DNA from 2 places in the Duganella sp. S19_KUP01_CR8 genome. Region 1 is predicted to be linked to the other one. Evidence: predicted binding sites of a transcription regulator. Region 1 holds the regulator's gene; the other holds the start of a gene.
What was found. Region 1 encodes sigma-54, which starts transcription at its own class of promoters, with help from an activator protein. Its sites were predicted from a motif close to TGGCANGNAANCTGCTTT; they were not measured.
Positions count from the first base shown of each region.

Region 2: a site for sigma-54 is predicted at 2,224-2,241, ahead of adh (aldehyde dehydrogenase). Genes of this name have one in related genera too.

Region 1 covers NZ_JAQQPR010000009.1:159,125-163,404, reverse strand. Annotated here, with positions in the region: gene V6M89_RS11650 (enoyl-CoA hydratase/isomerase family protein) at 1-826, opposite strand, end outside; gene V6M89_RS11645 (alginate lyase family protein) at 859-1,794, opposite strand; gene hpf (ribosome hibernation-promoting factor, HPF/YfiA family) at 1,893-2,252, opposite strand; gene V6M89_RS11635 (RNA polymerase factor sigma-54) at 2,330-3,808, opposite strand; gene lptB (LPS export ABC transporter ATP-binding protein) at 3,814-4,280, opposite strand, start outside.
Region 2 covers NZ_JAQQPR010000057.1:5,086-9,365, forward strand. Annotated here, with positions in the region: gene V6M89_RS29995 (hypothetical protein) at 1-8, shown strand, start outside; gene V6M89_RS30000 (TonB-dependent receptor family protein) at 5-2,113, opposite strand; gene adh (aldehyde dehydrogenase) at 2,305-3,825, shown strand; gene V6M89_RS30010 (DUF779 domain-containing protein) at 3,828-4,199, shown strand; gene V6M89_RS30015 (sigma-54-dependent Fis family transcriptional regulator) at 4,200-4,280, opposite strand, start outside.

The sequences.
Region 1 (4,280 bases):
TCAGCGGCGAGCGGGTGGCCATCACTTGCAACGTCTTTTGCGCGAAGGCGCCGTCGTCCGTTTTCAGCGAGGCGGTGATCGCGGCCACCGAACCGGCGCCGAAGTGACGGTCGATAGCGGCGCGCTCGGACTCCAGCTTGCTGTCGCCCGCCGCGGCCTTGAACGGCGCCGCGAAGGCAGCAATGGCCTCGGCCAATCCCGCGCCCGGCGTCGACTCCAGCAGCACCGACAAGGCCGCCATTTCGCTGCCAGGCACAAAGTGATCGGCCAGGCCCGCATGCAGCGCATCTGCCGCTCCGATGGTGACGCCGGTGACGCCAAGATAGCAGCCCAGCTTGCCCGGCGCGCGCGCCAGGAAATAGCTGCCGCCCACGTCCGGAAACAGGCCGATGTTCACTTCCGGCATGGCCATCCTGGTCCGCTCGGTGACGATGCGCACGCGGCAGTCTGGACCGCCCTGCGCCACGCCCATGCCGCCGCCCATGACCACGCCGTCCATCAACGCGATGTACGGCTTGGGATAAAAATGGATCAGGTGATTGAGCGCGTATTCCTCGGTGAAGAAATCCTCCACCAGCGCGCTGCCGCCCTGCGGCGTGGCGCGGCCGGCGTCGTAGAAGAAGCGGATGTCGCCGCCGGCGCAGAAGGCCTTTTCGCTGCTGCTGCGAATGACGACGGCGGCCACGCCGCTATCGTCGCGCCACGCCATCAGCGCCTGCGTGATATCGCGCACCATCGCCAGCGATAAAGAGTTCAAGGCCTTGGGCCGGTCCAGCGTGATGAAGCCGGTTCCGTTGCTGACGCTGGTGTGGACGTATTCGCTCATGAGGTGCTTGGTGTGGTGGAAAAAACCCTATTCTACTGCGACTTGCCGGGCGCCAGATGCTCCAGCGGATTGGCCAGGTTGAGGTCGCCGCCCAGGCGCGGCTGGAAGTTGGCTTTGAGCGGCATCAGCTCCGCCCTGCCCTGGTGCCGGGCGTAGACGATGGCGAACGACATCTCGCTGACATTGGCCCGCTCCTGCGTGAAACCGGTGGCCTTTTCCATCGCCGACGGGTCTTGCGCGGCGGCCAGCGTGAAGCGCATCAGCTGGTCCAGTTTGGCGGAATGCAGGTCCAGGATGGACGCGCTCATCACCAGCGGCACGGCCGCGAACACGTGGTAGTGCAAGGCCTTGGCCGCGCGCTCCATTTCCGCCGGCAGCGAACCGTCCGCCGCCACCTGCGCCATCGCGTGCTCGAACACCTTGCGGCCCCAGGCCAGGTAGCGCTCGTCATGCGTGACGCCGCCCACCGCCGTCACCGCCAGGCCTTCCCAGTAGTAGTGGTTATTGCGCGTGCCCTTGTGGGCATCGGAGTGCGCCATGGTGGCGTCGGCCAGCGTCTTGAACCAGGCTTCGATGGTTTGCTGCTGGACGGGGGTGGCGGCCGGCTTGACGCGGGCGTAGCTCAGCGCCATGCCGCCCAAAGTCCACTTGCGCACGTACCAGGCCTGCTCGCTGGACAGCTTGCCCAGCAAGGCCCGCTGCCCGGCCCAGCTCTCCAGCCAGCCCAGCGCGCAGGCGGCGTTGCCCTGGCTGGCGTTCTGCGCCACCTCGGCCAGGAAGTCGTCGATCGGCTTGGTGTTGGCGATATTGCGCGCCCGCAGTACCGGATCGATGACGGAGTGGTGCGCATCCGAGTAGTAGCTGTTGGCGTCGATGTCGATCACGGCCGGCGGCGGCGCGGTGCAGGCCAGCACGGTGGGGGCGGCCAGCGCCAGCAGCCATGCCGTAAATAGTTTAGCTCGTTTCATGCCACTCCCGTCCAAGTTTGGAAAACGTTTACTCTAAACCATTTGGACGCAAAAAAGGGCGCCTCTGCACCCTTAGTTTGATGGTGCCGGGGCCGTTGTTATAGGGCGGCGGCAGCGGGTTCGTAGCTATCCGGGAGATGCTTGATCGCATCGTGGCCGTGCTCTTGGACCTTGGCTTTGTATTTCATGACCTGCCGATCCAGCTTGTCGATCAAGGTATCGATGGCGGCGTACAAGTCTTGGGACAGGCTTTCCACGTAGACGGTCTTGCCCGACATACGCAGGTTGATTTCAGCCTTCTGGCGTTTCTCTTTCTCTTTGAGGTTATCTACAGTCAGGATGACAGCAATATCAATCACTTGATCAAAGTGGCGGGTGACGCGTTCCAGCTTGTTCTGCACGTATTCACGGATGGCCGAGGTCACTTCGAGATGATGTCCACTGATGGTGAGATTCATACACACTCCTAAAGATAATGTCGCTTCTTACGGTTAGTGCGGAGCCCATTACTGCCGGGCGCGCAGGAACCAAGTAACTACAAAGATTTACGGAGACTGACTGGCGGGATCTTCAACGCTTCGCGATATTTGGCAACAGTGCGTCGCGCAATCACCATGCCTTGTTCTCCCAGCATGTCCGCAATCTTACTGTCGGATAAAGGATTTTTCGGGTCTTCTGCTCCTGTCAATTGCACGATGAGTGCACGTATCGCCGTCGAACTTGCTTCCCCCCCCGCTTCGGTGGCGACATGGCTACCAAAGAAATATTTCAACTCAAACATGCCATGCGGGGTCAGCATATATTTTTGAGTTGTTACACGAGAAATAGTGCTCTCGTGTAGTCCCAGTGTATCAGCAATTTCGCGAAGCACAAGGGGGCGCATGGCAACCGCACCATGGGAGAAAAAGTTCTTTTGTCGTTCTACTATCGCTTGTGCAACGCGCAAAATCGTGTCGAAACGCTGGCGCATATTTTTGATCAGCCACTTCGCTTCCTGCAGCTGCGCGCCCATCGCGCCCTCGCCTTTTCCCTGCTTGAGCAGGTTGGCGTACATGGCGTTCACGCGCAGGCGTGGCATGACGTCGTTGTTCAGGCTCACTTGCCAGCCGTTGCGCGCTTTTTTGACGATCACGTCCGGCACCACGTAGTCCGACACGTCCGACGCGAACGCCGAACCCGGATGCGGATTGCACTGGCGGATGACGGTTTGTGCTTCGCGCAAATCTTCGTCGTCGCACAGCAGCGCCTTCTTCAGTTTGTTGAAATCGCGCTGGGCAAACCAGGTCAAATGATTTTCAACAATCGCCAGCGCCATGCGCCGCGTCACCATCGGGATGGCCGGCAAACGCTTGATCTGCAGCGCCAGGCATTCGGACGCGTTGCGCGCGCCCACGCCCATCGGGTCGAAGCTTTGCAGCATCGACAAGGCGGTCTGCAACTCGTCGATCTCCAGCTCCAGCTCTTCCGGCAGGCGGGCCAGGATTTCTTCCAGCGATTCTTCGAGGTAGCCGTTCTCGTCCAGCGCGTCGATGATCAGCTCGACCAGCGCGCGGTCACGCATCTCCAGCACCGTCACCCGCATCTGCTCCATCAGGTGCTCGCGCAGCGTGCAGTGGCTGGCCTCCAGCTGCGGACGCGAGTCCTCGTCGTCGGGCGCCTTGCTGCGGCCGGCGTCGCTCCAGTCGACGTCGGCGTCGCTGCTGGTGCTTTCGGTGTCGGCGGCCGGGCCGTCGTAGTTGTCGGCGTCGGCGGCCGGCGCCTCTTGCGCGTTGGGCGGGCCTTCCGGCGGCGCGTCGCCGACCGGGGCTTGCTGGCTGATGGCGCCGTCCGACAGCAGCCGCAGCGAGCGGTCCAGCGGGTCGTCGAGGCGCTCCAGCAGCGGATTATCGGTCAGCAGCTGTTCCAGTTCCTGGTGCAGCTCCAGCGTCGACAGTTGCAGCAGCCGGATCGACTGCTGCAATTGCGGTGTCAGCGCGAGGTGCTGCGACGTGCGCAGTTGCAAAGACTGTTTCATGGGTTTTACATACGGAAGTGTTCACCCAGATACACGCGACGCACCGATTCGTTGGCGATGATGTCGTCTGGCCGGCCTGAAGCCAATACCGTGCCCTGGTTGATGATATATGCGCGGTCGCAGATGCCCAGCGTCTCGCGCACATTGTGATCGGTAATGAGGACGCCGATGCCGCGTTCCTTGAGGAAGCGCACGATGCGCTGGATCTCAATCACGGCGATCGGGTCGACCCCGGCGAATGGTTCGTCGAGCAGCACGAAGCGCGGATTGGTCGCCAGTGCGCGCGCGATCTCCACGCGGCGGCGCTCGCCGCCTGACAGCGACAGCGCCTGGTTCTCGCGCAGCTTTTCGATTTGCAAATCGGCCAGCAGGGTATTGAGCCGTTCATCAATGGCAGCCTTGGATAAAGGCTTGCCGTCCACTTTCTGAATTTCGAGGACGGCGCGGATATTTTCTTCCACCGTCAGCTTGC
Region 2 (4,280 bases), on a different contig from region 1:
TGCGTTAGAACTGATACCTTGCACTGGCTCCCAGCAGCCAGTTGCGTCCCGGCGCCGCTTCGTAATAACGTTTGTTGGTGTCGCCGACGATCAGTGAACCCACGTACTGCCTGTCCAGCAGATTGTTCAAGCGCGCAAACTGTTTGAAGCGCCACCCTCGCCACTGCTGGCTGGCGCCGACGCGCGCATTGAGCACGCCGTAGCCGGGCGCCGGCTGATCGGCGTTGGCGTCCTCCGCGTAGATTTTGCTACTGGCGACCGCCTCCAACGCGGCGTTGTAGCGGTCGTCCGTGCCCTTCCATGCCAGCTCGCCGTACGCATTGGCGTTGGGGACGCCGGGCAGCCGGCTGCCTTCCGACACCACGCCATAGCCCCTGTCGTAGATCGCCCGCAAAGTGGTGAGCGCCAGCCGGGTGCTCAAGCCATTGCTCCACGATGAATCGAGCGACAGTTCCATCCCTTGGCGCAGCGTGCTGCCGGCATTGCGATAGCTGGTGCGCCCGCCGCTGCTGTTGTCGACCACCAGTTCATCGCTGGTGCGGACCTGGAACAAGGCGGCGTTGATGCGGGTACGCTCGTCCAGGCGGGCCTTGATGCCGGTCTCCAGATGCGTACTTTGCGCCGACTGGAGGCCGAAGTTGAAGCCGCCGGCAACGCCGGAATAAAACAACTCGTTCAGTGTCGGCGTTTCGAAGCCACGCGCGGCGCTGGCGTACACGTTGAGTGCCGGCGCCCAGTGGTACAGGACTCCCAGCACCGGCGTGGTGTGGCTGTAATGGAGGTTGCCGCTGTCATTGCCGTTACTGAGGAAATGATCGTCGACAGAGAATCTGACGCTGCTATGGCGCAGGCCCGCGCTCAGCATCCATGCGCCGGATTGCCACTCGGCCTGAAGGTAGGAATCAAGGCTCGATACCTTGTCGCTCTCGTCGCGCCGCAGCGCACCCTTCACGCCGAACTGGATGCCGATGAAGTTTTCAAAGCCCTTGCGGCCGTCGGTGGAGCGGCCGTATTCCACGCCCACCGTGGTACTTAGCTTGCCGCCTGCAAGCTGGCTGGCGTGCAGCCAGCTCACATCCGCGCCATAAAAGTCGCGGTCGAAATCGACCACGCCGCCGGAGTGGGTCAGCGGCGCCTGGAACGCCTTGGAGAACGCCTGGTACTGGACCACTTGCCGATTGCCGCTGTAACTGGTCAGGCGCAGGCGGTCGTCGCCGAAGCGCTGCTCCCAGCTGGCGCCGATCTGCTGGTGGTCTATGCTTTTGCGGGTGTTGTAGCGGTCAGCCAGCGTGCGCTTCGGCACTTGGGTATCGGTGGCATCGATTTCTCCCGCGCGCGGATCGCGCCGATAGGTGGCCCAGGTCACGCCCAGCGGATCCTGCGTATCGTCCTGGCGCAGTGCGTTGGCGACGATGGCCAGCTTGGCGCCGGCCGTCGGGGCCAGCGTCAACTTGGCGAAGGCCTGTTCGCGGGTGGCGGCGCTGTGGGCGCGGTAGCCGTCGGTTTCGAAGCGCGACGCGTCCAGCACATAGCCGATACCCGCTTGCCTGCCTTGCGCGTTGACGTCGATCTTGCGGCTGCCGTAGCTGCCTGCTGTCAGATTGGTTTCCACTGTGGGCGCGCCATCGCCGTCGCGGGTGAACAGCTGGATCACGCCGCCGGAGTGATTGCCGTAGATTGCGGAGAATGGCCCGCGCAGCACTTCGATGCGTTCGGCGATGTCGAGGTTGAAGGTGGCGGCCTGGCCTTGGCCGTCCGGCATGCTGGCCGGGATGCCGTCCGCGATCAGCCGCACGCCGCGTACGCCGAAGGCGGAACGGGCGCCAAAGCCACGCGAGGAAATTTGCAGATCCTGCGCATAGTTCTGCCGGTTCTGGGCCACCAGGCCAGGCACCGCCGCCAACGCTTCGGATGCGTTGACGCCAGGTTGGCTTGCATGAATGCGGTCGGCATCGACGACGTCGATCGCGGCCGGCATCTCGAAAACGGAGTGGCCGACGCGGGTGGCGCTGACGATGACCACGTCGGGCGTTTCATCGGCCGTCGCCAGCGTCGCGGCGCCGGCCATGCACAGTGCGGCGAACGCTTGCAATTGAAAAGGGTGGTGCTTCATGTGTTCTCCAGTCGTGCAGTCAGTATTTCAGGAATAGACAACTGTGTCAAAAGTGAACAGTTGTCACAGCCTGGAAGCGCGTATAGCCCTGTTTTCCCGGGCATTGCCGCTGGCACGATGCTTGCGAAAAGAACGTGGCGTACTACTCCGCCGCACCAAGCGGCTCATAACCACAGCAGAAAGAGGATGACATGAATCTTGCAGACATCAGCAAACTGGGCGTCGCCAATCCCTTCAAAGAGCGCTACGACAATTACATCGGCGGAAAATTCGTTGCGCCGGTCAAGGGCGAATACTTCGGCAACATCACGCCGATCACCGGCCAGGTATTTTGCGAAGTGGCGCGCTCCACCGCCGAGGACATCGAGCTGGCGCTGGACGCCGCCCATGCCGCCAAAGACGCCTGGGGCAAAACCTCGCAAACCGAGCGCGCCAACATCCTGAATAAAATCGCCGACCGCATGGAGGCCAACCTGGCGCTGATCGCCACCGCCGAGACCATCGACAACGGCAAGCCTATCCGCGAAACCACCGCCGCCGATATCCCGCTGGCGATCGACCACTTCCGCTACTTCGCCGGCTGCATCCGCGCGCAGGAAGGTTCGGTCGCGCAGATCGACTCCGAGACCTATGCTTACCACTTCCACGAGCCTCTGGGCGTGGTCGGCCAGATCATCCCGTGGAACTTCCCTATCCTGATGGCGGTATGGAAGCTGGCGCCGGCGCTGGCCGCTGGTAACTGCGTGGTGCTGAAACCTGCCGAGCAGACGCCGGCGTCGATCATGGTGCTGATAGAGCTGATTGCCGACCTGCTGCCGCCCGGCGTATTAAATGTGGTGAACGGCTTTGGCCTGGAAGCAGGCAAGCCGCTAGCCTCCAACAAGCGCATCGCCAAGATCGCCTTCACCGGTGAGACGGGCACCGGCCGCCTGATCATGCAATACGCGGCGCAGAACCTGATCCCGGTCACGCTGGAACTGGGCGGCAAATCGCCGAACATCTTCTTTGCCGACGTGATGGACGCCGACGACGCCTTCTTCGACAAGTGCCTGGAAGGCTTTGCGATGTTCGCGCTGAACCAGGGCGAGGTGTGCACCTGCCCATCGCGCGTGCTGATCCAGGAATCGATCTACGAGAAGTTCATTGAGCGCGCGCTGGCCCGCGTGGCCGCGATCAAGCAAGGCAATCCGCTGGACGCCAGCACCATGCTGGGCGCGCAGGCCTCGCAGGAGCAGCTGGAAAAAATCCTGTCGTATATCGACATCGGCAAGCAGGAGGGCGCGGAATTGCTGGCCGGCGGCGGACGCAATGTCCAGGCGGGCGATATGAAGGATGGCTACTACGTGCGTCCGACGGTGTTCAAGGGCGATAACAAGATGCGCATCTTCCAGGAAGAGATCTTCGGGCCGGTGGTGTCGGTGACGACGTTCAAGGATGAAGCGGATGCGCTGCGCATCGCCAACGACACGCTGTACGGCCTGGGCGCCGGCCTGTGGACCCGCGACGGATCGCGCGCCTTCCGTGTCGGCCGCGCGATCCAGGCTGGCCGCGTCTGGACCAATTGCTATCACCTGTACCCAGCGCATGCGGCGTTCGGCGGCTACAAGCAGTCGGGCATCGGCCGCGAAAATCACAAGATGATGCTGGACCACTATCAGCAGACCAAAAACCTGCTGGTCAGCTATAGCCCCAACGCCTTGGGCTTCTTCTAGCCATGAGCCACATCATCGCCCGTGTCATGGCCACGCCGGCGGCGTTCGAATTGATCGCCGCGCTGCGTAGCCGTCACGGGCCGCTGATGTTTTTCCAGTCCGGCGGCTGCTGCGACGGCAGCACGCCGATGTGTTATCCGGCGGGAGAGTTCAACATCAGCGATACCGATGTCTATCTTGGTAACCTTGATGGGGCGCCGTTCTACATGGGCTGCGAACAGTTCGAGTACTGGGAGCATACGCAATTGATCATCGACGTCGTCGACGGCAACGGCGGCATGTTCTCGCTCGATAACGGCACGGGCAGGCGCTTCCTGACCCGCTCGCGCCTGTTCACCGACGAGGAAATGGCTGTGTTGAAGCCATCGCCCTAGTTATTTCAGGTTGGGCACCTTGCGGTAGATGGTGTTACGCGATACCCCGAGGGCGCGCGCGGTGGCGGAGACATTGCCACC